Regions from separate parts of the Fenollaria sp. C0166D3 genome, predicted to be linked through region 1. Evidence: predicted binding sites of a transcription regulator. Region 1 holds the regulator's gene; the other holds the start of a gene.
The links. The regulator HrcA, encoded in region 1, represses chaperone genes, less so after heat shock. The targets are predictions, from matches to a motif close to TGTTAGCACTCNNNNNNNNNGAGTGCTAACA.
Positions count from the first base shown of each region.

Region 2: the regulator HrcA is predicted to act here: its motif matches at 12,779-12,809, upstream of AC1EJ0_RS00935 (co-chaperone GroES).

Region 1 covers NZ_JBWPVU010000007.1:53,359-70,372, forward strand. The annotation lists gene prmA (50S ribosomal protein L11 methyltransferase) at 1-363, opposite strand, end outside; gene dnaJ (molecular chaperone DnaJ) at 372-1,496, opposite strand; gene dnaK (molecular chaperone DnaK) at 1,652-3,499, opposite strand; gene grpE (nucleotide exchange factor GrpE) at 3,526-4,065, opposite strand; gene hrcA (heat-inducible transcriptional repressor HrcA) at 4,076-5,086, opposite strand; gene AC1EJ0_RS06055 (HD domain-containing protein) at 5,274-5,849, opposite strand; gene hemW (radical SAM family heme chaperone HemW) at 5,859-6,983, opposite strand; gene lepA (translation elongation factor 4) at 6,983-8,785, opposite strand; gene lepB (signal peptidase I) at 8,795-9,418, opposite strand; gene AC1EJ0_RS06075 (carboxylate--amine ligase) at 9,551-10,765, shown strand; gene AC1EJ0_RS06080 (lipid II:glycine glycyltransferase FemX) at 10,766-11,755, shown strand; gene AC1EJ0_RS06085 (leucyl aminopeptidase) at 11,820-13,268, opposite strand; gene rdgB (RdgB/HAM1 family non-canonical purine NTP pyrophosphatase) at 13,268-14,434, opposite strand; gene AC1EJ0_RS06095 (N-acetylmuramoyl-L-alanine amidase family protein) at 14,444-16,279, opposite strand; gene AC1EJ0_RS06100 (hypothetical protein) at 16,642-17,014, opposite strand, start outside.
Region 2 covers NZ_JBWPVU010000001.1:202,539-219,552, reverse strand. The annotation lists gene AC1EJ0_RS01005 (helicase HerA-like domain-containing protein) at 1-1,007, opposite strand, end outside; gene AC1EJ0_RS01000 (peptidyl-prolyl cis-trans isomerase) at 1,123-1,875, shown strand; gene AC1EJ0_RS00995 (GTP pyrophosphokinase) at 1,895-3,232, shown strand; gene AC1EJ0_RS00990 (DUF1292 domain-containing protein) at 3,225-3,575, shown strand; gene mnmL (tRNA modification radical SAM protein MnmL/YtqA) at 3,568-4,527, shown strand; gene AC1EJ0_RS00980 (hypothetical protein) at 4,520-4,939, shown strand; gene AC1EJ0_RS00975 (DUF6648 family protein) at 4,957-5,508, shown strand; gene AC1EJ0_RS00970 (ABC transporter permease) at 5,545-6,315, opposite strand; gene AC1EJ0_RS00965 (ABC transporter ATP-binding protein) at 6,317-6,949, opposite strand; gene AC1EJ0_RS00960 (ABC-F family ATP-binding cassette domain-containing protein) at 6,951-8,846, opposite strand; gene AC1EJ0_RS00955 (redox-sensing transcriptional repressor Rex) at 8,949-9,692, shown strand; gene AC1EJ0_RS00950 (ABC transporter ATP-binding protein) at 9,692-10,597, shown strand; gene AC1EJ0_RS00945 (ABC transporter permease) at 10,587-11,822, shown strand; gene AC1EJ0_RS00940 (DNA-3-methyladenine glycosylase family protein) at 11,815-12,705, shown strand; gene AC1EJ0_RS00935 (co-chaperone GroES) at 12,847-13,131, shown strand; gene groL (chaperonin GroEL) at 13,143-14,768, shown strand; gene brnQ (branched-chain amino acid transport system II carrier protein) at 15,015-16,328, shown strand; gene AC1EJ0_RS00920 (hypothetical protein) at 16,328-16,942, shown strand.

The DNA.
Region 1 (17,014 bases):
GACTATGGTTTTGTTTGGCTTTAAAATTTTGAAGAATTTCTTCCAATTGTTTTTCCAATCGCTATCGTCAATTATTTCCTTAGAAAATTCTCCACCAAGCTCTTCGATGTAAGCCTTAATCTTGGCTTCTCTCTCATCATTGTCATGAATATCATCTAGGTATATAGTAAATCTAATAAAACCTTTTTCTAATTTTATAAGGTCATCATCGTAAAGGTCCCAAGCATTTTGCCTTTCTTGGAAAATCTTTAAATCTTCTGGATCTTCAATCGCCATATTGTCAATGCCTAGGTCTGATAAAAATATTTCGACCTTTTCTTCATATTCTTTTTTAAATTTTAATTTAATTTCTCTAAAATTCATATTAACTCCTAAAATTTTTCTTTTATTTTTTCAAAAATATTTTTCTTCTTTGGTTCGTAATCAAAATTCATGTCTTTAAAGTGCTTTATTAATGATTCTTTTTGCTCATCACTCAAATTCTTAGGCACATCAACTTTGACTACAACGTATAAATCGCATCTATAATTCTTGTGTAGTGGATATAGTCCCTTGCCTGCAATTTTAAATTTAGTATGGCTTTGAGTTCCCTCAGGTATTGTTAATTTAACCTTGCCATCAAGCGTATCAACTTCAATTTGGTCGCCTAAAACTGCTTGTAAATAATTTATGCTAACGCTTGTGTATAAATCATCTCCGCTACGTTTGAATTTTTTATTTTCTCTTATGTCTACGTAAACGTTTAAATCACCATTTGGTCCGCCATTCTTGCCGACACTTCCTTCGCCTCTTATGCTAATTACGCTGTCTTCACGAACGCCCTTTGGTACCTTAACAAGTATTTTTTTCTTTTTCTTCTCAGTACCATTACCATGGCAATGTGGGCATTCTTCTGTAATTATCTCGCCTGTGCCGTGACAGTCGGGACAAACTTCAGTTTGAACGAAGACACCAAAGGCTGTTCTTCTCTCATTTCTAACTGTGCCTCTGCCTGAACAAGTTTGGCAAGTCTTTTTGCTGTTCTCGTCCTTGGCTCCGCTTCCGTGGCAATGTGAGCACTCTTCGACTCTCTCTATCTCAATCTCTCTTTGAGTGCCGTTTAAAACATCTTCTAGGTCTATAGTAAGGTTATATCTTACATCCTCTCCGTACATTGGCCTTTTGCTTTGCGAAGCAGATGACGAGAAGCCACCAAAGCCGCCTCCAAATATATCAAAGATGTCGCCAAATATATCGTCAGTGAAACCACCGAAGCCGCCAGATCCAGTGCCTCCATTTTGAAACATAGACTCGCCGTATGTGTCGTATTGCTTTCTCTTCTCAGCATTGCCTAAAATTTCATATGCGGCAGATATCTCCTTAAATCTTGCTTCGGCCTCTTCATCACCTGGATTAAGGTCCGGATGGTACTTCTTTGCAAGCTTCCTATATTGAGTTTTGATCTCAGCTTCAGTCGCAGTTGATTCTATCTCTAAAACTTCGTATAAATCTTTCAAAACTTACACCCTTTCTAAAATGTAAAATAATTATCATATACATTATATTATACCAAATATGTGTGAAAAATAAAAGTATAATAGATCTCTTTTCTATATGTAAAAAAGAAGAATGAAGGCACTCTCCATTCTTCTTAATCTAAATCTAATAAATCTTATTTATCGTCTTCGTCAACTACTTCGTAGTCACCATCAACTACATCATCGTCACCTTTGTGTTCTTCAGAGCCTTGTGCGCCTGCTTCAGCTCCAGCTGCACCTGCTTCTGCACTTTGTTTATACAATTGTTCTGAAACTTTATAGAAGGCTTGTGTTAAATCTTCTGTCTTCTTCTTCATATCGTCATAGTCTGAGCCTTCGCTTGCTTTCTTAAGATCAGCAAGTTTTGCTTCTATATCTTTCTTTTCATCGTCAGAGATTTTGCCTTCAAGGTCCTTCATAAGCTTTTCTGTTTGGTAAACCATTTGATCAGCGTTATTCTTTACTTCGATATTTTCTTTTTTCTTCTTATCTTGTTGAGCAAATTCTTCTGCTTCTTTAACTTTTTTATCTATATCATCTTTTGATAAGTTAGATGAAGCTGTGATAGTAATCTTTTGTTCTTTACCTGTACCTAAATCCTTTGCTGATACATTAACAATACCGTTCGCATCGATATCAAATGTTACTTCGATTTGAGGGATTCCTCTTGGTGCTGGTGCTATACCTTCTAGTTGGAAGCGACCAAGTGTAGTATTGTCGGCTGCCATCTCTCTTTCACCTTGAAGTACGTGTATATCAACTGATGTTTGTGAGTCAGCTGCTGTTGTGAATATTTGTGATTTCTTTGTTGGAATAGTTGTGTTTCTTTCGATAAGTCTTGTAGTTACTCCGCCAAGTGTTTCTAGTCCAAGTGATAGTGGTGTAACGTCTAGTAATAACAAGTCTTTAACTTCGCCTGTTAATACACCGCCTTGAATTGATGCACCGATAGCAACGCATTCATCTGGGTTGATGTCCTTTTGAGGATCTTTACCAATGATTTGTTTAACAGCTTCTTGAACAGCTGGGATTCTTGTTGAACCACCAACTAATAGAACCTTATCGATTTCACTTGCACTAATACCAGCGTCTTTGATAGCGCTCTTAACTGGTTCAGTAGTTTTATCAACTAAGTCATGAGTAAGTTCATTAAACTTTGCTCTTGTTAAGTCCATATTCAAGTGAAGTGGACCAGCTGCTGTAGCAGAGATGAATGGTAAGTTGATGTTTGTTGTCATTGTAGTAGAAAGCTCTTTCTTAGCCTTTTCTGCTGCTTCTTTTAATCTTTGTAAGCTCATCTTGTCTTGAGTTAAGTCTACGCCATTTTCCTTTTTGAAATTATCTGCTATATAATTTATGATTCTTTGGTCAAAGTCGTCTCCACCAAGCTTGTTATTACCTCTAGTTGCTAGTACTTCAAAAACGCCGTCGCCTACTTCTAGTATAGAAACGTCGAATGTACCTCCACCTAAGTCATATACCATAATCTTGTGTTGGCCGTGCTCTTTGTCCATGCCATAAGCAAGTGCTGCTGCTGTTGGCTCGTTAATGATTCTCTTAACTTCAAGTCCTGCTATCTTACCAGCATCCTTAGTAGCTTGTCTTTGAGCGTCTGTGAAGTATGCAGGAACAGTGATAACTGCTTCTGAAATTGTTTCGCCTAAATAGCTTTCTGCGTCTGCTTTTAATTTTTGTAATATCATTGCTGATATATCTTGTGGTGTATAATCTTTTCCGTCTATGTCAATCTTATAGTTGCTACCCATCTCTCTTTTGATTGATGATATAGTTCTGTCTGGATTTGTGATTGCTTGTCTCTTAGCTGTTTCTCCTACTAATCTTTCTCCGTCTTTTGTAAATGCTACTACTGATGGAGTAGTTCTGTTACCTTCAACGTTAGGAATGATTATCGCTTCTCCACCTTCCATTACTGATACACATGAGTTTGTTGTACCTAAGTCAATACCAATTATTTTTCCCATAATTTATTCCTCCTTAATATATTTTCTTATTTATTTACTATAACCATGGCATGGCGAATAACCTTGCCATTGTATTCATAACCTTTTAATAAAACTTCTATGACTTGATTTTCTTTGTATTCATCGCTGTGGCCCATAGATACCGCTTGATGAAAGTCTGGGTTAAAGTCCTCACCTAGTGCTTTTAATTCAACTATGCCCTTTGCTTTAAGAGCATTTTTTAATCCTTCGTAGATAAGCTCCATGCCTTCTTTAAACGATCCGCTCTCGCCCTCGTGTTCCAAGGCTCTCTCGAAGTTATCTATAACAGGAAGTATCTCATTTGCAATGCTTACAACACCTATCGATACCAAGTCGTCCTTTTCTTTCTCTACTCTCTTCTTGTAATTTTGAAAGTCCGCTTGTAATCTTACAAGTTTTGTTTGAAGATCATTTATTTCAGATGCTAAGCTATCTTGCTCATCAGAATCAGCTTTTTCTTGAACTTCTTCTGCTTCATCTACTGCTTCTTCATTTATAAGCTTTTCTTCTTCCATATCTTCATTCAGTTTTTTATCTTTTTCCATTTAATCCCTCCTAAAATAAATCATCATTATAAAAATCATCAAATATAGAAAGAACTTTTTTGTAATCAATTCTCATTGGAGCGATTAAACCAAAAGTAACTTCATTATCCAAGATGTTTACGTTCTTAAGTACTAGAGCAATGTTGTCGAAGATGTCGATTTCATTCTCATTACCTATCTTAATGACAAGATCATTATCCAAATTTTCATTCTCTAAGATATTAAGTAGACCTCTTTTGTCTTCTAAGAGCTCTATAAGCTCTCTAGCCTTGTCAAAGTCAGAATACTCTGGATAATTCAAAATCTTATTTATTCCTTCAAGGAATATCTTGTCTGCGCTATTTGTCTCGTCTTTTTGTGAAAACTTTTCCAAAACGCTCTCTAGTATGGTCTTATAATTAACTAGACTGTCCTTTTCATGCTTCAATGAATTGAAATCAAGTGAGTTTATGGACTTGCCAGCAAGATTCTTATTTAAAATCTCCTTAAAGTAATTTACTTCCTCTTCACTTATCTCTTCATTAAGCGTAATTAATGTCTTGTCAATGGCAAAGTTCTCGTAGACAAAGATAGCAAGTATTTTGTTTTCGTCGACTTTTAAAAGCTCTAAACTCTTTAGCTTTGTCTCGCCTTTGTGCCTAATATAAGCAATCGATGTAAAATCAGTTAGGCTTGACAATAGCTTTGACATCTTTCCTATCATACTATCTAAGTTCTTCGACTTGTCATTTATATCATCTAAGAAAATTTTCTTTTCTGTAGACGAAAGCTTTTCGAAGTCTTTTTGAACTACCATGTCAACATACAAGCGATATGCTTTTTGTGATGGCACTCTTCCGCTAGAAAGATGAGTTTTTATTAAGTAGCCCGCTTCTTCAAGGTCTTGCATCTCGTTTCTAATAGTTGCCGAGCTAAGACCTATGGACTCGTTCTTGGCGACAAGCCTCGAGCCAACCGGTTCACCAGTTTCATTGTATGAGCTGATTATAGCTTTTAAAATCTTTAATTTTCTCTCATCCAATTGATCACCTTCCATTATTTTTGTTAGCACTCTTCACTGGTGAGTGCTAACTCTATTTCTATTATACCCAAAATAATAAAAAAATCAAGCTTTTTTCAAAAATATTTACTTTTTTTCAAAATATTTGCAAAACATTGCTCTAAATGCATAAAAAAAGACGATATTATCGCCTTTTACATTTAGTATTCTATTTTTTATAATTAAGCTCATCATTTATTTCAGATAAAAATTCTTTCATAAAGCTATCTCTTTTTTCAGCGAACCTTTTAGCTTCGTCCGTGTTCATCATATCCTTTAGTAATAAGAGTTTCTCATCGAAGTGTTTAAGTGAGTCCGCTATTCCGCGGCCGTTCTTGCCGCTATACATAAAGGTTCTCGCCACGCCTATCGCGCCTATCGCGTCAAGTCTGTCAGCGTCTTGAACTATAGATGCTTCGAGCGTCTTTGGCTTAGTCCCCTTATTCTTTGTAAATGAAACTGAATTGATAATCTCAATAATATCTTCAGTCGCTTCACTATCAAAATCATTTTCGCATAAAAATTTTCTTGCGTTTTCATTATTTTTATTCTTGAATAGTTTATGGTCGTCCACATCATGAAGCAAAGCTCCTAAATCTACATAAAGCTCTTTGCATTCATAAGACTTTCTTATATTAAGCGCGTTATTATAAACTCTTAGGCTGTGATCTGCGCCGTGACCATCTGAGTTGCCATCAAAAATATTTTCAAGATAATCAATCGCTCTTTTAATTATTTCGTCCATAGCCTCTCCTTATACAAAAAGTATTTCTACTTGATTCGCAAGGTCTCTGCCAAGCTCTGTGTAAAAGTATCTGCCGTCACATTTTTTTAACAGCTTTTCATTTATCGCCTTAGCTAATTCTTCCTTATATATATCTTCAAAATTTATATCGTATTTTCTATTGATCTCGTTTATAATTATGCCTTCGTTTGTCCTTAGCTTAAAAATTATATACTCAGTGATTTTATCTTCTCTAGTTAAAATTTCTTCATCGTGATAGACATTTTTCTTCACATCGGCAAAGTACTCGTTAAAAGTGCTCGCGTTAAAAAATCTTTTATTTTTAATAAGTGAATGCGCCGACATGCCAAGTCCTAGGTACTCATCCATGGACCAGTACTTGTAATTATGCCTTGAGTAGCATCCGTTCTTGGCAAAGTTCGAAATTTCATATTGCTTGTAGCCAAGGCTTTCTAAGTGATGAGTCGCCTTTCTATATATGAGCCTATCTGTCACTTGATCGTTCACCCTATAGACGCCTTTCTCGACAAGTGCATTAAGTTTAGTACCCTCCTCAAGTATTAGTGAGTAAAGCGATATGTGTGTGGCGCCTAAATCACTTGCTTCATCTATTGATGCTATCACATCCGATAAAGTTTCTGTCGGTAGTGAGAATATAAAATCTAAACTAAGATTGTCAAAATATTTCTTTGCTAATTTAATCTTTGCACGCGCCTCATCAGACGTATGAAGCCTGCCTATGATGCGTAAAAGCCTATCGTTAAAGCTTTGCACACCTATAGAAATTCTGTTTATGCCAAGCTCTCTATAAGCTAGTAATTTTTCTTCGCTTATTGAGTTTGGATTTGTTTCTATAGTAAATTCATAATTTTCATCTAAGTTTATAACCCCCGCTAAGCCATCAACAAGGCGTCTTAAGTCCTCTACACTTAATAAAGATGGCGTGCCTCCACCTATAAATATAGTGTCGACAATATAATTTTTTAAGAGCTCTTCATTATTTTTTATTTCTAATAATAAATAATCTACATAATCCTTCATTCTGTCTTGATTAAAAATAGAAGATGTAAAATCGCAATATTTACATCTTCTTTCACAGAAAGGAATATGTATATATATTCCTAATTTATTCATTATTTCTTTTCCTTATACTTCAATACTGAAAGAAAGGCCTCTTGAGGTAGTTCTACAGAGCCAATTTGGCGCATCCTCTTCTTACCTTCTTTTTGCTTTTCAAGTAGTTTTTTCTTTCTTGAAATGTCGCCGCCGTAGCACTTTGCAAGAACGTCTTTTCTAAGAGCTTTGATAGTTTCTCTCGCGATAATCTTTGAGCCGATAGCCGCTTGTATAGGTATTTGGAATTGATGTCTTGGTATAACGTCCTTTAAGCCTTCGACTATGGATCTGCTTCTTTCATAAGCGTTTGACTCGTGTAAGATTAAGCTGAATGCGTCGATAAGCTCGCCATTGATAAGTATGTCAACCTTAACAAGCTCACTTCTTTGATATCCTGAGATTTCGTAGTCAAGCGATGCGTAGCCCTTTGTATTTGACTTAAGTGCATCGAAGAAGTCGTATATAACCTCGTTTAGTGGCATTCTATAGTGAAGCGTAACCCTTGTTTGATCAAGGTATTCCATGTTAATGAACTCGCCACGTCTATTTTGACAGATGTCCATAATTGCTCCAACATAATCCTTTGGCGTCATAATCTCTGCGTTAACCATAGGCTCTTCCATGTAATCAATTTCACTTGGGTCAGGAAGATTCGATGGGTTTTGTATCATCATAGTGCCATCTTTTTTATGAACTTCGTAAATAACTGATGGCGCAGTCGAGATTATATTTAGATTAAATTCTCTTTCAAGCCTTTCAGTAATTATCTCCATGTGAAGAAGGCCTAAGAAACCGCATCTAAAGCCAAAGCCAAGTGCGGCTGAATTTTCTGCTTCAAATACAAGAGATGCGTCATTAACTTGAAGCTTTTCAAGAGCCTCTCTAACGCTGTTAAAGTCCTCGCCCTCTGCTGGATATATACCGCAGTAAACCATTGGTACGACCTTCTTGTAACCGCTTAGTGGCTTATCTGTTGGATTGTCTAGATAAGTTATTGTGTCACCAACTCTGGCGTCTTTCACATTTTTAATCTGTGCAGTAAAGTAGCCTACTTCACCTGCTTCAAGCGTTTCCTTCTTTAATAAAGATGTGTTATTTACACCAACTTCATCAACTTCAAATGTAGTTCCTGTTTGCATCATCTTTATTTGAGTGCCTTTTTTAATAACGCCGTCAAAAACTCTGATGTAGCAGATAACTCCTCTGTAAGCATCATATATCGAGTCAAAGATAAGTGCCTTTAAAGGTTTATCCTTATCGCCATTTGGCGGCGGAACATTTTTAACGATGTCCTCTAAAACATCTTCAATATTAAGTCCGCTCTTTGCACTGATTAGTGGCGCATCAGTCGTATCAAGGCCGATGATATCTTCAATCTCTTCTTTAACTTCATCTGGTCTTGCGCTTGGCAAATCCATCTTATTGATAACAGGAAGTATCTCTAGGTCTTGGTCCAAAGCTAAATAGACGTTAGAAAGCGTTTGCGCTTCAACGCCTTGAGTCGCGTCAACAACAAGTATCGCGCCCTCACATGCCTTTAATGATCTACTCACTTCGTAGTTAAAATCGACGTGGCCGGGCGTATCTATAAGGTTTAGTATATAGTCCTGGCCGTCATTTGCTTTATATATCAAGCGTATAGCCTTTAATTTAATTGTTATTCCTCTTTCTCTTTCAAGATCCATACTATCCAAAACTTGTGATTGCATCTCTCTTTGAGTAAGTAAGCCAGTCTTTTCAATGATTCTATCAGCCAAAGTAGATTTACCGTGGTCGATGTGCGCTATGATTGAAAAGTTACGAATATATTTTTGATTCATCTTATCATCCTATCTAAATATTTTTAATTTATTCAAAGGCCAAAATCTAAATACGGCCTTACCTTGTAAATATTTTTTCTCTACAGGCCCGAAACTCCTTGAGTCATATGAGTTACCGCCTTCTCTATTGTCCCCCATAACAAAGTATGAGTCATCAGGCACAACCCAGTGGTTGCCGTTTTGCTCGCTAGTTTTTCTATCTAGGTACGGTTCGTCTAGCTTATTACCATTGACGTAAACATCGCCGTCGATGATGTCAATAACGTCGCCCGCTAGTCCGATGAGCCTCTTGATATAGTGCTCGTTATTAGTCTTCTCGCCCTTGATAACGACTATGTCGCCTCTATTTGGCTCTTTGAAGTACTTAAACAGCTTCCACTCGAAGACCCTGTCGCCCGTATGTAGGGTCGGCTCCATCGATATGCCTTCAACCCTTGTTAGAGCAAAGACAAAGTTCACCAAGAATAAAGTGATGGCTACAGTGATAACTATCGAGTATATCCACGACTTGATGTCATCTTCCTTTGCCTTAGCCATCGCCTCAGCAGCTTCTAAAATTTCATTCTCGCTCGCTGCCTTTGCTTCTTCATTTATATCAATGTTTTTATTATTATCATCAAAATTATTTTCCATAAAAAGACCTCCTGTATAATTATAACATATTTTGACCATGAATTACAAAGAATGATTAAAATTTTTATTATTATGCAAGTGGCCCTCGTTTATGTTATAATAATTATAGTTATATATATAAAGGAGATAATTATGAATTTTTTACCAGTTATATTAGGAACAGATGTTAACAGCTACTCTATGGCGAGAAGCTTTCATATGAAATACGGCATTAAGTCTTTGGTCTTAGGTAAGGCAAGGCTGCTTATGACTGAGAACTCTGATATTGTCGATATAATAATCAATAAGGACTTAGATGACGATGCTATCATGCTTGATGAGCTAAATAAAATTAAAGAAGCGCATCAAGATAAGGAGCTTATACTAGTAGCATCGTCTGACTCATATGCAGAAAGAGTCATTATGAACAAAGATAGGATTAGTGGATATAATTTGCCATTTACAGACAAGTCCATGCTTAATGAGCTAATACTGAAGAAGAACTTCTACGACTTATGCGAAAAGTATGGTCTTAAGTATCCAAAGAGCGAATACATTAACAAGGATAATTACAAGAGCTACAAGACAAGCTTTGACTTTCCTATGGTCTTAAAGCCATCGAACAGTGTTGAGTACTTCTTTTTGGACTTCGATGGCAAGAAAAAAGCATATATATTAAAAAATGAAGCTGAATTAAATAAGGCTCTTAATGATATTTATGCTAATGGCTACGACGACTACATGATAGCTCAAGAATTTATTGAAGGAGCTGACTCAAACATGCACGTGGTTAACGCCTACGTCGATAGCAATGGCAAGCTAAAACTATTCTCCCTAGGAAGAGCTCTTATGGAGGACCCTACCCCACTACTTATTGGTAACTACCTTGCCATAGCTGATGCAAGTCAAGATGCCTACGAAAAGATCTTCCCCATGATAAAAAATTTCTTGGAGAAAATAAATTATCGTGGTCTGGCAAACTTTGATATCAAGCTTGATGACAGAACAAAAGAGTACAAGGTTTTTGAAATCAATCTTAGACAAGGACGCTCCTCTTTCTTCTCAACGCTTGCGGGCGCGAACTTAGCTGAAGCGCTTGTCAATGACTTTGTCTATCATAAGGATGACGAGATAATCATTGGCAAGGATAAGTTTTTATTCTTGGGAGCAAGATACGAAACTGTATTAAAATACATCGAAAGCGATGCCGCAAAGGAAAAGATGAGTAGCTACAGTGACGATATTGAAAACATGGCGCTATACTATAGAAAGGACTTGAACGCAAAGAGAAAAGCAAGTTTGGATGAATATTACTCGAGATACGACAAGAGATTTGAAGAATTTTTTAAGAAAAAGTTGGTGAATTAGATGATACTTGATACAAATAACGCGTCTGAGCTAAAACGCTACGATGACTTCGTGAAGTCAAATCAACATAGCTTTTTAACTCAGGATATGGCTTGGGCTAAGATTAAAAACAATTGGTCTGAGGACTATGTTTATTTAGAAAATGATGGCGAGATAGTTGCCGCAATGAGCATACTATCAATCAAGGCAATAGATGGAAAGTGGCTTCTTTATGCTAATCGCGGACCTGTCTGTGATATATATGATAAAGATACTGTTTTAGCCTTAGTAGATGAAGTGAAAAAATTGGATAAGTTTAAGGACGCATTTTTATTAAGATTTGATCCAGCCATTCCCTACGATGAAAAACTTATAGATTTATACAAAGATACAGAATTAAAAATAAGAACGAGAGGCGCTGATGAACACAGCTTTATTCAGCCAAGAAGAAACGCCATCATCGATATAAGTAAAAGTGAAGACGATATACTGGGGGGCTTCCATTCAAAGACGCGCTACAACATTCGCCTAAGCTACAGAAAAGGCGTTACGACAAGGATCTCACAAATGGATGAGGACCTAAATACCTTCTTCGAAGAGACTAAGGTCATGGCTGAGCGCAACGGTATAACTTATAGACCGAAAGAGTATTTTAAGAGACTTATAGATAATTATGACGCAAAGATATTCTTATCAGACTTTGAAGGAACTCCTCTATCGAGTGCGATACTCATTATGTATAAGGACTACGCGTGGTACATGTACGGCGCGTCAAACAATCTTCACAGAAACTATATGCCCAACTATCAAATGCAGTGGGAAATGATTAATTATGCGAAGGAACATGGTGCTACTCGCTACGACTTCGGCGGCATATTTAAGCTTGACGATGAAGATGGTTTATACAGATTTAAAAGAGGCTTCTTAAACGAAGATGACTTTACCGAGTTTATAGGTGAGTTCGATTTGGTTTTAGACGAAGAAGCATATAAAAAATATTTAAGTAGATAGTTTTGCATTAAAAAAGCTCTTCTCATATCAAAATGAGAAGAGCTTTCGCTTTGTCTATATTAAGCTATTGGCAAATGTGTTCAGTATTTACTAGGTAGTAAAGTGTCTTAACTGGAACGCCAGTTGAGCCTTTTTTATATTGTGCGTAGTCCTTTGAAGTATCTGAAGTTCCCGCTATGTCCATGTGTATCCATGGAGTTCCTTCCTTAACGAAGTTTTCTAGGAACATACCAGCTGTAATCATACCAGCGCCACCAGGTACTGAGTTTAGTAAATCAGTCATAGTGCCCTTAACCATGTCCTTGTACTCATCGTCGTTAGGCATTACCCATAGCTTTTCATCAGCTCTTTTTGATGCTTCGTTCATTTCATTCATAAACTCGTCGTTATTTGTAACAACACCAGTTCTATATGAACCAAGTGCAACTACACAAGCGCCTGTAAGTGTAGCTAGGTCAACTATCCTATCAGCTTTAAGCACATCTGATGCGTAGTAGATAGCATCAGCAAGAGTAAGTCTACCCTCAGCGTCAGTGTTAGCTACTTCTATAGTCTTACCTGACATTGATCCGATTAAGTCGCCAGTCTTGTATGCCTTTCCTGAAATTAAGTTTTCGCATGATGCAACGACAGCTACAACATTCTTCTTAACTTTGTTCTTGGCAATAGCGTGCATTGCGCCTATAACAGCACCTGCTCCACCCATATCCATATGCATTGTAGCCATACCTTGTGGGTGCTTGATGCAGTATCCGCCTGAGTCATAAGTTAAGCCCTTACCAACAAGTGCAGTAAGCTTATCATCTTTTTCTCCATTCATATATTTCATAACAATTAGCTTAGGCTCTTTGTCTGAACCAGCTGCAACTGCTAGGAACGCCTTCATACCTAAATCTTCTATCTCTTTCTTGCCATATACTTCAACAGTAACGCCAAGCGGCTCAAGGTCTTCCTTAGCTCTCTTAGCTAAAACTTCTGGATACATGTCAATGGCAGGAGTGTTAACTAAATCCTTTGTTAGTGAATAGCCCTCAGCGATATTCATACCTTCTTCTATGGCAGACATAGCTTTATCCTTTTTGTCTTCAATAACTTCTATGTTAATAGTTCCAAGCTTAGTAGGCCTCTTGTCTTCAGCTAAATATTTATCAAAATCATAGTCAAAGCATGCAAGACCATCAACTATAGCCTTCATAGTAGTTCTATAGCAAATATTATCAAGCTTCTTATTGAAAATGATGTTTGCGTCTTTAATCTTGTACTTTCTAAGTGCTTTCGCTAATTCAAAGAAAGCTACTATAATCTTCTTAGTAGTGATCTCATCCTTTTTGCCAAGGCCAAGATAAATTATCTCATCTTCGCCAAGCTTTGCAAATACTTCGCTTGCCTTGCCTGTAAAGTACTCTTTTTCTACTAAAGCATCAAGGCCCTCTGATTTTTCGAAGAAGTTCAAATCATCTTCAAATACTGGTAAAACCTTGATACCTTTTTTCTCGTTTACTGTAATTTTCATTAAATCATCTCCTCTTTCTTAAATTGACTTTCTACATAATCCAAGACAAAATCATACATTTCGTCTGAATATATCTTTATAGGCGCCATCCTCTTAAGAACGGCTTCCTTTGTAATCTTGTGATCTTGCCACGAGTGCGAGTTAAAGGCAAAGTGCATCAAGAGTGGTTGGAACCTATCAAGTGCATTCGCATACTTCGCTTCGTTTGTCTCAGCTGCCTCAAACTCATCCCAATATTTTCTAAGCTCAGCGCCTAAGGAATCAAGCTTTGAGTATAATTTATCTGCCGCTTCGCTCTCTCTTTGCTTCTTGTCCTCATTGCCTTTTTTGTCATAGCAATAGGTGTCGCCAGCGTATATTTCAATCAGGTCATGATACAAAAGTAGTACCGCCGTCTTATTTGCGTCAACTTCAAACTTACCCATGTCCTTAAAAACTGGCGCAAGGACCGCCGCGTGAAAGCTGTGTTCTGCGTCATTCTCTCTTCTCGAGCCGTCAGCTATCTTATTTACTCTTAAAATATTTTTCATCTCATCAAGCGTCAAAGCAAAGTCTACTTTTTTATATAGCTCTTTGTGTTTTTCCTCAAGTAAGATCTTTTCCTTAATATCTTCCAAAGCCCTCTTTCTGTGCGAAAACTTATTTTTCTCTTCGGTACCTATCTCGGCATAAGTCTTGTCATGACCCTTTGGTAAGAAAAGTGGGTCGTAGCCAAAACCGCCTGTGCCTCTGTATTCATAAAGTATCTCGCCATCAACATTGCCATGGCCATAAAAAACTTTATTATCTTCATCTATAAAGCAGATGACGCTCTTGAAGTGAGCCGTTCTGTCTCTGCCCTCAAGATTTTTGAGTAAGAGCTCGTTGTTCCCATGATCATCACCATGCTCCCCAGCGTAACGAGCTGAGTAAATACCTGGCTCGCCATAAAGACCGTCGCAGAAAAGACCTGAGTCATCGCTAATAACAGCGCAGTCCACCATATCGCGAAGAGCCTTTGCCTTGATGTAGGCGTTCTCCTCTAGTGTAGCGCCTGTCTCATCAACATCGAAGTCAGCTATGCCAGCCTCTTTCTTAGATAAAACTTCATAACCTAACTCGTGAAATATTAATTTAATCTCTTTTAATTTATTTTCATTGTTTGTTGAAACAATAACTTTTTTCATAATCAACCTCTAATAATAATTGTTCAAGTAATCTACAATGCCGTTATATAGACCATCGACCATCTTATCAAGGTAGGCTTGACTCTTTAATAGCGCAAGAGTATTTTTATTTGATAAAAATTCCATCTCAAGTAGAGCCGCCGGCATATTCGTATTTCTTGTAACAACGTAGGCGCCTTCCTTAAGGCCACGTCCCTTGTTGCCAATAAGGTTGCCAACAGCATTTAGTATGCAATTAGCAAACTCTTTTTGATTTCTTGTCTTGTTGCTGTGCTTTGCATCGCTAGAATAGCAGACTTCTATGCCTGCTGCAGATGGTGAAGTAGCACTATTAACGTGAATACTTACAAAGATGTCCGCATTTACTCTATTTGCCATCCTTGCTCTTTCAAATATATCGACGTATTCATCGACAGTATCGTTAGTCTTCAAAACATTGTAACCAGCCGCCTTAAGCTTCGCTTCCAAAGACCTAGCTACATACGGAATATAGTCAGTTTCACTTGATCCGTCAATCTTAGATACAGAACCAGGATCCCTTCCGCCATGACCTGGATCAATCATGATTAAGTAATCAGATGGCTTGTTATTAATAATTCTACTAAGTTTTATTGCGTAGTCAGCACTTCCAGCATCCACTTTCTCTAAAGATACGTTTCTAACTAGGTTTATAGTGTAAGTGTAGCCATTTTGCGCCTTTTCTACAACAAGCGACCTTATATATGGGTCCTTAAAATCTTCAGTACCAGTCTCAAGCTCTTTACTAGTCTCTACGTTCATGGTGATGGTCTTCTTTAGATCATCATAAACGTAATCAGAAACTCTTCCCTCAGTGTTTTTGATAGCAAAAATTCTGCTATCGTAAGAGTAGAAAGACTTCATCGACTTCTTTGTGTAAAATACAAGACCATCATTTGTTTCTTCTATCTTATAATCAATATTTGCATCTTCTATATCAATAACTATCCTAACATTCATATCAGACTTAGACTTGTCATTGTCAGCAAATTGACTAGCTCTAACGCCTTTGATGCCGTTCATGACTATATTATACTCCCTATATAGCTCTGGATCATCAAATATAGCTTTTTCAAAATCAAGCACAAGCCTATCAGGACCATCAAGTTTAGTCACTTTATACTTGCCCTTTAGCCCTTGGAATAAAATCGCGTCCCTGTCATTATGTCTAATAGCGACAATGTTTGTCAAGTGTGCGTAGCCATCAGTATTGGGCTTAATGCTTGGCTGCTCACTAGTGTTCGGCTTTATGCTCGGATTGTCAGGCTTGATTTGATCAGGCTCATCGTCCCCGCTCGGTAGTATGATGGCGTCATCATCACCACTTGGCTCTTCACTAACTTGCGTATTCGTATTGATAGTAGCTGTCTGAGATTTATTGTCCCAGCCTACCTCGTAGCCAAAAAGTTCAGAGATAAACCTTAGAGGAACATAAGTCCTCGCTCCGCCGCCATTAACCCTAACAAGCCTTGGAGTGTAGGCCTTTTCTATAGGCTTAGTTACGCCATTAATCGTTGCCTCAGCCTTGTCTATAGTCAAGACTATGCTCTTGTCAGACATAGTTATGATAGCCGATTGACTTTTACTATTCCAATCAACACTCGCGCCAAAAGTTTCGGATAAGAATCTGATTGGAACAAGCGTCCTTCTTTGATAGATAAAACTTGGCATCTCCTTGCTTTGTTTATCCTCTCCATCGACCTTTACATTTATTAATGCTGCTTTATAATTCTTATTCGCTATCCTTATATTTATGTTCTGTGCATATACATTCGCAGAACATAAAAAGCATAAAACAATAAGAAGTCCTAAAATAAATTTTTTCATAGCTATGCCTCCTAGTATTATATTAACATCAACGAGAGTAAATTGCAACTTATTTCAAAGACTGTTACATAAATTTAACATAGTAAATGGCTTTGCCTCGTCAGTTTTAACCATGTTTATGGATTTGCGTGCATATCGTTTGAGGTGCTCTTAGTAAATGCATAAGCCGTAGCACGCGCAAAACGAATTATGTACTTATATAATCACAATATTTGTTTCTCTTCAAAATCGATATTTATAATCCACTTTTCAATTTTATTTCGTGATATACTTCAAAAAACTACCCTCCTTACTTTATAGTAAAGAGGGTATATTTCATTTTCTCTTAATCATTATAAATAATTTGATTTGCTTTAACTTATTTACTCTGATAAATTAAAGCTATTTACTAATTCATAATTTTTATCAAGTACACTTAATTTTGAATCTTTTATATTGTCATAATCAAGTGTCAAAACTACGTATCCATTTTGAGTCATAATCGCATCGATGTCTTTATCTTTTTCATCTATCTTTGCTTTGATTTCATTAATTCCATCATTTTCAAGATATTCTGACTTACTTGCGCTGATCTTACTTATATCATCAGCCTTAGATAGGTATTTACCCTCTAAAGAGTATACATATCCGTCTGTTTTGCCCATTTTATTTAGAACAAGATATTCGTCATTCGATGTGATTTCTATAGCACCGTCACCTTGTATTTGATCAAATCCTAGACCATTGATATCAATT
Region 2 (17,014 bases), on a different contig from region 1:
AAACTATCAGCAGCGTACTTAACGTTTTTAATCTCATTAGGAGTGTAGGCTCTTAAAGCGTGTTCGATTCTGTTAGATAATTGGCTTAAAACTTCTTCAGGTATATCCTTAGGGTTTTGAGTAACAAAGAAGATACCAACACCCTTAGACCTGATAAGCTTGATAATAGTAACGATGTTTTCAAGCATCTTTTTATTTAAGTCTTTAAAAATTAAATGAGCTTCATCTAAGAATAATACTAATTTAGGTTTATCAAGGTCACCAACTTCATCAAGACTAGTAAATATCTGACTAAGTAGATAGATTACAACCGATTGATACATCTTTGAGTTAAGGTAGAGCTCGGTACAGTTAAGTATGTTTGCTGTGCCTTTTTCACCATTTTTCACTAATAAATCATCTACATCGAAAGATGGTTCACCAAAGAAGTCAATCGCACCTTCATTTTCAAATCTAATAAGAGTTCTTTGTATAGCATTTATACTTTGCTTAGCTACATTGCCATATTTATTTGAAATATCACTAGAGAAGTCCGCCATATACTTAAGCATAATCTTTAAATCTTTAAAATCGATAAGTTTAAGCTCATTCTCGTCGGCAATTTTATACATAACATCGATGACGCCGCTTTGTACATCATTCAGTCCAAGCATCTTAGATAGTAGTACTGGACCTATATCAGTAACAGATGCTCTTAGCGGAACACCTCTTTTATATATATCAAAAATTTCAACAGGGAAGCTATCAACTTGGTAGTCATCTATACCAAGCTTATTAAGTCTTTCGTCGATCTTATCATTTCTCTCGCCATTCTCAGCTAGACTCATAATGTCGCCTTTAACATCGGTAATGAATGTGTTGATACCATCGTTATTAAGCATCTCACTAATTACTTTTAAAGTAACAGTCTTACCAGTACCAGTCGCTCCAGCTATGATGCCGTGTCTATTTAGCATCTTAGAGTTCAAATATACTTTTTCGTTCTCTCCACCTAGTAAATATTTCATAAAATCACCTCTCAAGACTATTATAACACATTTTCATCTTTAAAAATAGTCTTGCAAAATAATAATTTATATGATAATATAAATATGTGAAAGATTAAATTTTAAGGAGGATATTTTGGAAATAAATAAGGAAGTAGTCGCTAAAGTATGCGGCAAAGAAATTAAAAAAGAAGACGTTGTAAACTTTGCAAATATGCTTGGACCACAACTAACTATGCAGTTCCAATCAAAGGACGGAGTTAAAAAATTAGTTGAAGAGATGGTTAATCAAGCGATGTTATATAATAATGCTATCGATGAAAAACTAGACGAGAGTGAAGAGTACAAAGCTGAGATGGAAAAGGCTAAAGAAAACATCTTAACTAATATGGCTTTTAAAAAGGCGCTTGAATGTGAAGAAGCGACAGATGAAGAACTTAAAAACTATTATAATGAATTTAAGGATGAGTTTTCTGAGCCAGAATCAAGATCTGCTAGCCACATCTTAGTTGATAGTGAAGATAAGGCAAAGGATATCAAGGCTAAAATTGATAAGGGTGAGGACTTTGCTAGCCTTGCTCAAGAACACTCTGCATGCCCATCTAAGGCTAATGGTGGAGACTTAGGTACATTCCACAGAGGACAAATGGTTAAGGAATTTGACGACAAGGTATTCTCAATGAGCCTTGGAGAAATTTCTGAGCCAGTTAAGACTCAATTTGGCTATCATATAATCAAGTTAAATGAGATTAATGATGCAAAAGCTAGATCATTTGACGAAGTTAAAGATGAAGTGCGTGCTCATGTTATGCAAATTAAACAAATGAACGCATTTAAGGCAGTTATTGACAGCTTAAAGGATAAATACAAACCAGAAATATTTGTTTAATGAAAGGATATGAGAGCTGATGAGGCTTGAATTATTTGATTTTATAGATGACACTATAGATTTACTTGAAGAAAATAATGATAAATTGGAAGAAGTATTAGAGATTTTGGAGAATTTCTTTACTAATACATTCTGCGCTAAGGATCACTTTCTAGCTGCTAGAGGCAGAGTTAAGGAAGCTACTTCACTTAGAGAGAAGATACTTAGAAACAATTTATATACTGAGTACAAGACGCCAGAGAACCTTATGGAGAATATCTCAGACATCATCGGTGTTAGAATTGAGTGCAGGTTTATTGACGACGAAAAGAAAATATACAGAGACTTACTAAACTTATTCAATTATAAAGAGGACAGAGGTTACTACTCAAGCCATATCAATAAAAAGATATACCTAAAGCTATCTGAAGAGCAGCCACAATTACAAAAGAATGGTTTTGAGATCTACAAGATAGACGGCAAGTATGTTGATGATGACGGCAAGAAGATTCACTTTGAGCTTCAAATAAAGTCACTAGTCAATGTATTCTGGGGAGACATAGACCACAAAGTCTTATATAAGAACTACAACTACGTACTTACAGAAGATTTCTTTATAGACATCATGGCAACTATTAAGGATAATTTAACTATGGTTGATAGGCAGCTTATGAGCGTTTATAACCATCTTAATAGGTCTGACTCAACGATACAGGTTAATAAGAAGAAGCAACTTGTTAAGCTTGTATCAAAGACTATACATGATATATTTAAATCAAAGGTTAAGAGCGACTTAGGTTATATTATAGACTACAAGGACTCCTGCGACATGATTAGTGAGTACTTATTTATGAAGGCTCAAAGAAAATCTGCTAAGGATATATCACAAGAGTTTGTTGATTTAGTAGGAAGATTATCAGATATACAGGAAAATCTTGGACCTATAACAAACTATATAGAGTTTGAGAGAAAGCCTGCGTTTAACGATACTTTCACTCAAAGCTTAGGTAATGATATACTGAAACTTATAAATACTGATTTTAAGTGGAATTTATTCTTTAGGATAATATTTATTATTGAAAAGGGTACTAATGTTGAAGACTTTGAAGGCTTCATAATATTCTTAAGATACAAGTTCTACGAATCAGTTGCTCTAAGCATTAGAAATAAGGATATGTCAAAGGAAGAGAAAGAGTTTATAATTAACTACTACCTTGATCAAATAAGCTATGAGTTTAAGAAAAAACCTGAACTTTCATTTATAACTGACGAAAATATTAACGAAATTAATAAAAATATTAGCCTCGAATTAGTTAATATATCTAATTTTGAGGACTTTTCCGAACAAATTTTAGAAAGAGGAGAAACAGATGAGTAAAGATAAAGATTTTATTGATGAACACGATTGCTGCTGCCACGACGAAGACTGCGGCTGCGGACATGATCATGAACATGATGATTGCGACTGCGAAGACACAATGATCATCACATTAGATGACGGAACAGAGCTTGAATGCGCTGTACTTGATCTATTTAATTACAAAGGAGACGACTATATCTTCTTATTCCCACTAGACGTAGAAGAGGAAGAAGAGTACGTTTATCCTTATAAGTACATCGAGCATGAAAATGGTGTCGATGTTGAACTAGAAGTCGTAGATGACGCAATCATAGACGAGCTTATGGAAGAATTTTATAATAAAAACGAGGTAGATGAGTAATATTATAAGCTTTGAGGACGAGAAAAAACTCTATAGAGTCTACTCAGAGTACTTAAGAAATAAATTTCACACAAAGGTTTATAAGCTTCCTATAAGTCTAAACATAACTTGTCCCAATAGAGACGGCTCAAAGGCTTATGGCGGCTGCATCTTTTGCACAGCAGAGGGAGGCAGCTTTGAGAATTTATCTAACAAGCTATCTGTCAAAGAGCAGATTGAGCAAAACAAGGTAAATATCACGAAAAACCATAAGGCAACGAAGTTCATAGCTTATTTTCAAAACTTTTCTAATACTTATATGCCACTAGATCAGTTTAAGGAAAATATAATGAGCGCAATACAAGAAGATGTTGTTGGAATTAATATATCGACAAGGCCTGATTTAATCTTCGATGATTACATGAAGTTTTTGAAGGATGTAAAGGATGAGTATAATCTCGAGATAACTGTTGAACTGGGCTTACAGAGCTCAAATGATGAGACGCTTAAGATATTAAACCGTTGTCATAGTACTAAGGACTATATTAATGCATGTGAAACATTATCAAAGTACGGCTTAAGAAAGGCAGCTCACTTGATACTTGATTTGCCATGGGATAGCATAGATGACATATATAATGACGCTAGGCTCATTAACATGACAAAGACGGATGAAGTTAAACTACATAGTTTATATATCATGGAAGGAACTAAGATAGCCCAGATGTATAAAGCTCATGAGTTTAAACTCTTAAACAGAGAAGACTATGTAGATAGAGTAGAAATTTTCTTAACTCATATAAAAGATGATATAATTATACAAAGATTGGTCGGAAGGTCCGATGAAGAGGGAACGATTCATTGCAACTGGGGCGAATCTTGGTGGAGAATAAAAGATTCCATATTAGAACAAATGAAAAGAAAATCAAATTACCAAGGTAAATATTTTAAGGAGGATGATTTTTATGGTTAAATTAATCTTAGGAGCAAAAGGTGCAGGAAAGACTAAGTGGTTAATCAATGGTGCTAACGATGACATTAAGTCAGGTAACGGCAACATTACGTTCTTAGATGTTGAGGACGAACACATATTTTCTCTAGACACTAACGTTAGACTTATTAACTTAAGCGATTACAGTGTAAATTCTATTGAAAAGTTCTATGGTTTCTTGCTTGGAATGCTATCTATGGACTTCGACCTAGAAAAAATTTATATCGACAGTATTTATAAGCTTATCGATATTAAGAAAGAAGATTTAAAATGCTTAGTAAAGAATTTAGATGAAATTTCTGAAAAGCATGATGTAGACATACTTATCAACGTTGACTACGTAGCTGATGAAGTAGACAGTGACTTAAGGAGTTATATAGAAGAAGTTAAATAATTAGAAAGTGGTATTTAATGCTTTATGTAAAGAGGAAGAATCTTTTTGAGGTATTTTTCGAGAAGAGACATTCTTTGATCATACAGTTCAACAACGGTGACTTGACGAAGAAGGAGTTTCTTCAAGAGAATTTCAATTTTATTACTAGTCTAAACATCAAACCTTTTATTAAGATTGATTCATTTGAAAAGGGCATGTTTAACTACCAATACTATAATTCGCTTGCTAAGTACTATCTGATGCTTGCAAATGAGATAAAAAACACAAACAAGCACAAAAAGTATTTTGTCGAGTACAAAAACACTGGGCTAAGTTTGTATCATCAAAAAGATTTAACGACTATAAGCATACTGAGGCTGGTTGACTTTGAGAATGTTGATGCGTACTACGTTAAAACAAATTCAAAGTTCTTAAATGGCAAGCTTTATGAGATAGTCTTAAGTGACTATAATGAAGCAATCTTCCATTCGAAAGCTTTGTGGCTTGTAGACATTTTGAGAGAGAAGAACGTTTTTAGTGAAAAGAAGAAAGAGTCGGTAATAGATTCGTATATAAATAAACTCTACTAGTTTTAGTAGAGTTTATTTTTTATATTAAGGTTTCCTTTAGAATAGTATTTGCTCTCTATCATTAAAGAAAGCTTTGTATGCAAGCGATGTAAATATGCTTGTAGTTATCCCGACAGTTCCGACTATGGCTATCATGATTGTTATTTGATATAGTATAGCAGACATTGGGTCAGTCCCTGATAGTATTTGACCCGTCATCATGCCAGGCAAAAGCACTATGCCCATGCCGAGCATTGAGTTAAGTGTCGGTAGTATGGCTGAGCTAAATGCTTCTCTAGATATTTTTAATACAGCATCCTTAGGTTTTGCACTAAGCATAAGTGCCGACTCAATCGTATCTCTTTGATCATTAAGAGAATTTTTATAAGAGTTAATAGCAAGACTCATGCCCGTCATTGTATTACCAATAAGCATTCCTGAGATAGTTATGAAGTACCTTGGGTCGTACCATGGTCTAACGCCTACAACTACTATGATGTAGTAGAATATTGACACTAAACTCGATCCTATAAAGCATATTGCTATAAGCTCTTTAAGCTTGATTGATTTAACCTTGCTTCTTTTATATACATTAAATATTGCAAACGCTTCCATTATTGTAAGTATTAAAAGTGTTATCCATGGACTATCGCTCTTTAAAATGTATTTTAGTAGGTAGCCTGTTATTATTAGCTGAATTGTCATTCTAAGTGAAGCTACTATGATTAGTCCTTGATTTGATAGACCCTTTATCTTTGAAATTACTAGCAGTATTATGATAAATACAAAAGATAGGGCTAGCTGTAATGTTGAAATTTCAGTTAACATATTAGGCCTCCTTAATTGTCGCTGTCTTATCCTTGATGCTTATCACTTGATCAGCTAGGGAGAATAGTTTTTCTGAGTGCGATACCATAATTATCTTCTTATCTCTTTCTTTTAAGTACTTAATCACATTACTTATAAGCTTGTATTCGGTCTCTTCATCAAGTGAGGATGTTGGCTCGTCAAATAGATATACTTCAGCATCCATTGCCAAGACCCTCGCTATCGATAGTCTAGTTTTTTCTCCGCCAGAGAAGTCCTTTGGATTATCATTAAGATCTTTATCAAGCAAAACTATATCAAGCAGTTCTTTTAGTTTCGCATCATCAAGAGCGTCTATACCACTGAATTTCCTAGCTATATTTAAATTGTATCTCACATCGCCTTCGAAGATAGCGGGGAATTGTGACTGCATAATAACTTTTCTTCTTAATTCATGTGCTTTATATGTCTTAATATTGTCGCCTTTGTATAAAATATCGCCGCTATCAGGGCTTATAAGGTTATCAAGCATTTTTAAGAGAGTAGATTTACCGCTGCCGCTCGGACCCATAATCATAGTTAGGCCATTATCATCAATAGACAGATGCTCTATGCTAAGAATATCTTTGAATTTTATATTTTTTAGTTCAAACATCTTAATCCTCCATATAAATCAGCTCTTCATATAAGGCATCAAGCTTCTCATCAATCTCAGTAAGTTTAAAGTTCAAATCGTTAACTCTGTCTATGTCATCGTATATATCTGGATTTGCAAGCTCATTATGAATCTTATCCTTATGTTTTTCAAGCTCTGAAATTTCTTTTTCTAGAGCATCCTTAGCTTGTTTTTCTTTTTTAAGCCTTTCTTTTTCTTCTCTTTCACGCTTTTTATTGAGCTTTGCTTGAGTCTTTGTAATCTCTTCTGGCTCTTCTAAAAAGGCTTCTTCCTCACGCATACGCTTTTTCTTGTCAAGATAATAGTCATAATTACCTAAAAATTCATGAATGCCATCGGCTTTAAGCTCAAGTATTTTATTTACAACTTTATTTAGAAAATATCTATCGTGGCTAATTACAAGCAAAGTTCTTTCGTAAGAGTTAAGTGCCTCTTCTAAAACTTCTTTTGATTCGATATCCAAGTGATTTGTCGGCTCGTCTAGAACAAGGAAGTTTACATCAGAAAGCATTATTTTACATAGAGAAACTCTAGCTTTTTCTCCGCCAGATAATTCATCAATCATCTTATATATATCATCATCAATAAATAAGAACTTTGCAAGCGCCTTTCTTAGCTCAAAGTAAGTAAGGCGAGGGAAGCTGTCCCATATCTCTTCGGCTATGGATTTATTCACGTCAAGCTTTTCTAGCTCTTGATCAAAGTAGCCAACATTGACATTAGTCCCAAAGCGTATTTCACCAGAGTCATGACTTTCTTCACCAAGAATTATTTTAAATAGAGTTGACTTACCAATACCATTTGCACCGATGATGCCAACATGCTCACGCTTATATATGTTAAAGTTTATATCATTTAATAATTTAAAATCGCCAAAGCGTTTATTTATATTTTCAACAGCTAAGACATCATTACCTGACTCGACCTTCATCCTAAACTTGAAATTGATCTCACTGTCATCATTAACTTCACTTAAAAGCACAATCTTAGCAAGCATCTTCTCACGAGACTTTGCCTTAATAATGCTTTTTTCAGTAGCGTAGGACCTAAATCTTCTGATAATCTCTTTTTGTCTTTCAATTTCTTTTTGCTGATTAATATAAGCCTTCTCTTGAATTGCTTCATTTATCTTTCTTTGCTTGATATATTGTTCATAGCCCATATTGTACTCATGAGTTGTGTAATCCTTTATAAGAATAACCTTATTACATGTAGTATTTAAAAAATATCTATCGTGGCTGACCATAACAACAGTCTTATTAAATGAATTGATGTATTCTTGAAGGAATTCCATTGAGTCAATATCAAGATGATTAGTCGGCTCATCTAAGAAAAGTATGTCGGATTCTTGTATAAGTGCCTTGGCAAGCATTAGCTTAGATTTTTGCCCACCGCTAAGGGAGTTAAAGGCTTGGCCAAACTGTTCTTCGCAAAAACCAAGACCAGTCAAAACCTTTTTTATCTCAGCATCGTATGTATATCCGCCTTTCTTTTCGAAGTCTTCAAGTAAAAAGGCATATCTATCCAAGTTCTCTTGACTAGGGTCCTTGGCAATGATATCTTCAAAATTCCTAAGCTCCTCCTCAAGATCAGTCAAGTGCTTCATGGACTTCTTCATCTCATCATAAACACTTAAAGAACTTCTGATCGTTGTATTTTGCTCAAGGTAGGCGATTTTAATATCTTTAGAAATAAATATATCGCCTTCATCATAATTAAGCATCCCAGATAAAATATTAAGTAAAGTTGACTTACCAGTACCATTCATACCAACTATTGCAACTTTTTCGCCTTCATTTATATTAATAGAAACGTTTTCAAAAATTAACTTGTCTATAAAAACTTTTTTTATATTATTACATGCTAGTACAGTCATAAAAACACCTCGTTTATATTATAACATAAATGAAAAAATTATTGCTAAGAAATTCGCTATATGTTATACTATAATTGCTTTAATAATGAAAGGTGTGGACATATGGCTCGTGATATTACAATAAACGCAATTAAAAGATTACCTATATACTATGTGATTTTTGAAGACCTATACGCAAGGGGCGTACATAGGGTCTCTTCGAGTGAGCTATCGTCTTACACTAAGTTTACTGCCTCTCAGATCAGGGCCGATCTAAACACTTTTGGCGCTGAGGGTAGACAAGGTTATGGATATAATGTTGAGGCCATATACATGGACCTCAAAGGCGTTCTTGGTCTTGATTATAAAAAGAATTTAATTTTGACTGGCGTTGGCAATATCGGCCAAGCGATAATACAGTCGCGTGAGTTTGAATCGAGCGGCTTTAAATTCATTGGGCTATTCGATAGCAATCCCAATATGATAGGTCTTAGCTTTAATGGCATCAAGGTTAGAAATATTTCTGAGCTTGAGGACTTTGCCAAGAACAATAGCATTGATATAGGTGTCATAGCTGTTACTAGTAATAGCGCGAGAGATGTTGCTAGGACTTATGAAAAGATTGGCATAAAGGCGGTTTGGAACTTTGCACCAACTGTGCTTGATTTAGACAAGGACATCATAGTTGAGAACGTGCCACTATCAGAGAGCTTATTTACGCTAAACTATTTACTTAAATGTAAAAATGATGGCACTTTTACAAGTGACGACTATGTCAATAGAGCAAAGGACACTGTTTATGATAAGGAATTAGGAAGATATAGAGAGTCTAAGAAGAGGGGAAGACCTAGAAAGGAGAGTAAATAATGAAGTTAGAATTAATCGACATTAAAAAATCCTTCGCTGGAAAAGAAGTTTTACACGGAATTAATTTAGAGACTAGTTCTGGTAGTTCAACTGCTTTTTTAGGAAGGAATGGTGCTGGTAAAACGACTACCATAAGGATACTTATGGACGTTTTTAAGGCAGACAGCGGCAAGATACTGATTGACGGCGCGCCAATCGATAGAAAAGAGATTAAGCTAGGATATTTGCCTGAAGAAAGGGGTATGTACGCTAAGAGTGCCATACTTGATCAGTTAATTTACTTTGGTAGAATAAAAGGACTTACAAAAAAGGAAAGCCATGACAATGCGCTTGAGCTACTTGAAAAGGTTAAGCTAAGTGAATACAAGGCTAAAAATCTTGATACTTTGTCAAAGGGTAATCAACAAAAGATACAAATCATTCAGACATTTATTAATAAGCCTGATATTATTATTCTTGATGAGCCATTCTCAGGTCTAGACCCAGTTAACTCTCAAATACTTATTGATTTAATCAAAGAAGCTGTTTCAAGTGGCACTTTGCTTATATTCTCATCTCATCAAATGAGCCACGTTGAAAATTTCTGTGACAATATTGCTCTTATTAAAGACGGCAGCAATGTTTTAACTGGCAATCTTAAAGAAATTAAGAAAAATATGGGCGAGGGAAGATTAAGACTAAGCTTTTATAATGATGCTGTTAACTATTTACAAGATATATTTGATTTAGCTGGACAAGATAATGTAAGTATAAAAGATAATGATATCATCGTTAGAACGAGTGATAAAGCTGATGAACTAGCTAAGTTTGCTATAAGCAAGGACAATTTTAGAGCCATAGCAAAGTATGAACCAAGTCTAGAAGAGATATTCATAGAAGCGGTAGGTGATAAAGATGAAGAATAAAGTTGGATTAATAACATCATTTGAGTTTAAGCAGCTTATAAAGACTAAGTCGTATAAGATAACTTCAGTAGTCTTTTTCGTTCTAGCCTTATTAGGGGCTTTTGTTCCAAGACTTATACAAGGAAATTTATTTAAGTCTATCACGGATGAATTTAACAAAACACAAAAGCTAGGTGTAATTATAAATGATGATAGTATTGATGAAAGCGAATTAAAATCATTTTTATCTAATTATGAAGTTCATTTATATACTGATGAAGAAAAACTTAAAGATGATGTACTAAGTAAAGAACTTGATAGAGGAGCAATAATTGATTCAGATTCAGTTCAAAAATTTGTATTAAACTCTAAACTTACTGATATGGGTGATGGCTTAGACAGAGTCTTAAATGAATACAGATATAAAAAACTGATTGAAGCAGAAGGCGTGGATTATTCTAAAATCAAAGCCTTAGAAGAAAATCAATACCAAATAAATGAAGTAGTGCTAGGAAAGGACTCAAAGCAAAATTATTTTATAATATATTTCTTGTTATTTTTACTATATATGATTATACTAACATATGGCCAAATAACTGCAACATCAGTAGCTAAGGAAAAGAATGACAGGACTATGGAGCTGCTTATAACATCAACTAAACCTAAATACTTGATACTAAGTAAAGTATTAGCGACTGTAATAAGTGCGGTTATTCAAGTATCATTCTTGTTTATTGGATTTGCTGTAGGATACTTATTCAATAAAGAGTATTGGTCAGACATATTTAGCATCACAAGTGCACCTATACAATTAGTTATAACATTCATCTTGTTTATGATAGCAGGTTTCTTCTTATATCTGTTCATATTTGCAACACTTGGAGCACTAGTTAATAAGATAGAAGAAGTAAGTCAATCAATATCATCAGCTACAATATTAATTGTACTTGCATATTTTGGAGCTATATTTGCGTTAACATCTGGATCAGAATCAAGTTTTGTGGCGTTTTTATCATACTTCCCACTAACATCACCATTTGTAATGTTTATTAGGGCAGGCATGGTAAATATTTCTATCATAGAGATAGCTGCATCCTTTGCTATATTAGTAGCATCAGCATACTTCATATATAAACTTGCATGCGATATCTATAGATTAGGTACACTGCAATACGGAAACAGAATGACGCTTAAACAAGCGTTTAAAGCATTAAAAGAGGACAAAAAGACAAAGAGTAATGAATAAGATAATATTAAGGGGACAGACTAGCTTTGTCCCTTCTCATATATTTGAGTGCGGTCAAGCATTCAGATGGAAAAAGCTAGATGAAGAGGCATATAGATTTATATTTAGGGACATGGTCTTGGAGGCACATGCCACAGATGATGCTATAGAAATAATAGGGGACTTTAGAGATGAAAAGGATATCTTAAACTATTTTGACTTAAATACAGACTATGATGCAATTAAGAATACGCTATCTGCTAATGATGAAGTTATTAGAAAAGCTATTGACTTTGGCGGCGGAATGAGGATACTTAAACAGGATCCATTTGAGACATATATTTCCTTTATTATAAGTGCCAATAATCAAATCAAGAACATTAAGAATACAATTAAGAAACTGTCACAAATGTACGGAAAGAAGCTAAATAATCCATTTGATGAAGACGAGTACTATGCTTTTCCAAGTCCACTTGCTCTGTCTAATGCAAAGCCTGAGGACATAAAGGAGTATGCAAGAGCTGGCTTTAGATCTGAAAGGATAGTTATTGCTTCAAAAATGGTTCAAGAGGGTATAATAAATTTTGAAGAGCTTAAAGAAAAAAGCGTAGACGATATTAGAAAAACTTTATTAGAAGTGCCGGGTATAGGCGAGAAAGTCTTTCAATGCATATTACTCTTTGGTCTGGGTAGAACCGATTCATTCCCAGTCGATGTATGGGTTAAGAGAGTTATGGAAGAGCTATACTACGGTGGAGAAGAGCGAAATAAGAAGCTTATACAAGAGGATGGCATGAGAAGATTTGGCGATTTATCGGGCTATGCACAGCAATATCTTTTCTATTATATGAGAGAAAATTATAAAAAGATGAAAAAAGAAGAGGAAAAGCAAGATAATAAATAAATAATAATGATAAATATGAATAAATGCGATTATATTATCTTGTATATTTGAGGTATATTTACTACAATATAATTGTTAGCACTCAATAGAGACGAGTGCTAACAAGAAAAATATAAACAATATTATAAGGAGGAATAGATTATGAAATTAAGACCATTATCCGATAGGATAGTTATTAAGAAATTAGAAGCAGAAGAAAAAACTAAATCAGGCATAGTACTACCAAGTGCTTCAAAGGAAGCTCCTGTTATGGCTGAAGTTATAGCAATAGGATCTGACATCGCTAATGATGAAAAGAAGGCAAAAGAAGTAAAAGTAGGAGATAAGGTTATATTCTCAACATATGCAGGAACAAGCGCAAAGATTGACGGCGTTGAATACACTGTGTTAAAATTCGCTGACATCGTTGCAGTAGTTGAAGACTAGGAGGTAATTATATGGCAAAAGAAATTAAATTCAATGCAGATGCAAGACATAAAATGGAAGAAGGTATTAACATTCTTGCTAATACTGTAAAAGTAACATTAGGACCAAAAGGAAGAAATGTTGTCCTTGACAAATCATTTGGCTCACCACTAATCACTAATGACGGTGTTACTATCGCTAAGGAAATAGAACTAGAAGATAAATTTGAAAACATGGGAGCACAATTATTAAAAGAAGTTGCTACTAAGACAAATGACATCGCTGGTGACGGTACAACAACAGCAACACTTCTTGCACAAGCAATAATTAGAGAAGGTCTAAAGAATATTGCAGCTGGTGCAAATCCAATGATTCTACAAAGTGGTATTAGAAAAGCAGTTGACAAAACTGTTGAAAGCATTAAATCATATTCAAAGAAAGTTGAATCATCTGATGCTATAGCTCAAGTTGCTTCAATATCAGCTGGAGATAAAGAAATAGGTAAACTAATTGCAGATGCTATGGATAGAGTTGGTAATGACGGAGTTATTACTGTTGAAGAATCAAAATCTATGGGCACTACTTTAGAAGTAGTTGAAGGTATGCAATTTGATAGAGGATACGTTTCAAGCTATATGGTAACAGATACAGACAAGATGGTAGCTGAACTTGACAATCCTTACATCTTAATAACTGATAAGAAGATAACAAATATACAAGAGATTCTTCCTGTACTAGAAGAAATTGTTAAACAATCAAAACCATTATTAATAATCGCTGAAGATATAGAAGGCGATGCTATGGCAACACTTGTTGTTAACAAACTTAGAGGCACATTCAACTGCGTTGCAGTTAAGGCACCAGGCTTTGGTGACAGAAGAAAAGAAATGTTACAAGACATAGCAATATTAACAGGCGCTAAGGTTATATCTGAAGAACTTGGATATGACTTAAAAGAAGCTACTATAGATATGCTAGGAACTGCTCAAAAAGTTAAAGTTGACAAAGAAACTACAGTTATCGTTAACGGAGCAGGCGAAAAAGATGAAATAGAAGCAAGAGTAAAACAAATCAAGACTCAATACGAAGCATCAGACTCAGACTTTGACAGAGAAAAACTTCAAGAAAGATTAGCTAAATTAACTGGCGGCGTAGCAGTTGTTCAAGTTGGTGCAGCTAGTGAAATTGAATTAAAGGAAAGAAAATTAAGAATAGAAGACGCTCTATCGGCTACAAGAGCAGCAGTTGAAGAAGGTATAGTACCAGGAGGTGGAACTGTACTTGCAGACTCAATCAAGGCGCTAGAAGCTATAGTAGATGACTTTGAAGGAGACGAAAAGACAGGCGTTAAGATAATCTTAAGAGCACTACAAGAACCAGTAAGACAAATCGCTGAAAATGCTGGTTTAGAAGGATCAGTTGTTGTTGAAAATGTTATGAACGAAAAACCTGGCATTGGTTTTGACGCACTTAACAACAAATACGTTGACATGATTAAGTCAGGTATAGTTGACCCAACTAAGGTAACTAGATCAGCACTTCAAAATGCAGCATCAGTAGCATCAATGATACTAACTACTGAAGCAGCAGTAGCAGACATTCCTAAGGACGATGCACCTATGGCAGGTGGCATGCCTGGTGGAATGCCAATGATGTAAAATCAATTAAATAAGGTATAGAATAACTCATGGCTTAGGCTGTGAGTTATTTTTTGTTTGAACTCCATAAGAGAAGTATATATTAAAATAGAAATTTAATCTTATTATCATCGCTGCTTTATCACTGCTATTTAAATGCACCTAACAGCGCTGATAATAATACTTTAAAACGTTACAAAATCTTAAAAATATATTTACTTTAGCTCGGAGATATAGTATAATGTCTATGGTAATGGAGGGATGGAAGTGAAAAGAAAACAAATCATCGACACAATGGTAGTAGGCTTTGCACTATTTGCGATGTTCTTAGGTGCAGGGAACTTAATTTTTCCGCCAACATTAGGAGCCATAGCAGGAGACCAATGGTTCAAAGCAATGATTGGCTTTATGATGACAGGTATAGGACTACCAATACTTGGAGTTGTAGCATCGGCGAAGGCAGGAGGAAGACTTGAAGATGTTGCGGGCAAAGTAAATAATACTTTCTCAATTTTATTTGGCTCATTAATCATGATATGCATAGGACCTTTACTAGCGATACCTAGGACATGCGCCACTACATATGAGATAGCAGTTCAACCACTATTTGGTAATGTTAGCCCAATACTAGTATCTATAATCTTTTTTGGATTGACATTATTTTTTACATTAAATCAATCAAAAGTTGTTGACAAGATAGGTTCGATACTTACACCAATACTATTAGTTATTCTATTTACAATAATTATTTCTTCAATTGTTAAGCCAATAGGTGTACCAAAAAATACAGGAAGTACACAAAATTTTGTTAAAGGCTTTAAAGAAGGTTATCAAACTATGGATGCCATAGGCTCAATAATTATGGCGACTATTGTAATTAATAGTGTCAAAAAGAGAGGATATACTAGCCAAAAAGACATGTTTAGAATGACAGTTATATCTGGTATCATAGCAGCCTTTTGTTTAGCTTTTGTTTATGGCGGACTAGTTTACATCGGCGGAACTGGCAGTGGTTATTTAACTATTGATCCAGAAAACCCAAATAGAGTAGCTAACTTAATTTTCATGGTAAATAAGATTATGGGTCAATATGGAACAGCAGCTTTAGCTTTAACAGTAGCTTTAGCTTGCTTAACAACATCTATAGGCCTTACAGCAACAGCTGGAGAGTTCTTCTCAGATCTTACACATGGCAAATTAACATACAAGTCTATAGTTATATTCACTTGTTTATTTAGCGGAATAATCGCAACAAACGGTGTTGACTCAATCATAACATTCTCAGGACCAATACTTTCAGTTTTATATCCAGTTGCTATTGTAATCATTTTACTAAATATATTTGACCATAAAATAAAATACAAAGCTATATATAAAGGAGCTACACTTGGAGCATTTATGGCAAGCTTGTTAGATACTATTGCTAATATTGGCGATTTTAAAAATATAAGAAGCTTTTTAGATAGAATCCCACTAGGATCAGAAGGTTTTGCTTGGGTAATACCAGCCATAGTCTTTGGCTTTGCCTTTATAGTACTTGAAATGGCGATAGATAATAATAATCAAAAGGGTGTTATTTAGTGAAGAAATATAAAAAGTTTTTAGATCCTATTTATTCTTTGGAGAAATGGCTAAATAAAGTAGGTGAAGAAAATTATAAGCTGAACAATTTAAGAGGCTCATACTTTTATTTTGATAAAACTGAATCTAAATATGAGTACAAGGTATATTACTTCAAGGGACCGGAAAAGGACGTTAAGTCGTTTTTAACCTATGCTAGAAAAAAGGATATTGAGATTTTTCAATATCCTATAAGCGCTTCTCAAATTTCTTTGTTCTCGTTTATGGCGGCTACATTTGATAGTAACTCGCAAGACATTAGCTACAAGGCAAGTTTATTTGCAACACACATATATGTACTTATGAAGCCAAAAGTAGGAGAGAGCATAGAGGAGATATTAGGCGAAGATGACAATCTTTATTATTACAAAAGACAGATGGAGAACAAGCTTATATTAGCTCTAATACTTATGATACCACTACTATTAACGTACTTTAGAGTCTTTGGCGGAACATTTGAACAAAATAAGCTCTTCGTACAAGTGCTGATGGCTGTTGAAGTATTGATCTTGATATTTATCCTATTCTTAAACTTCAATAAGAATAGATTTTTAAGAAGTAAAAATAAGAAGTAAATTAATAAGATAATTAGGCTCATAAACATGGGCCTATTTGCTTATAAATATTGAAAATTTAATTGTTTTATG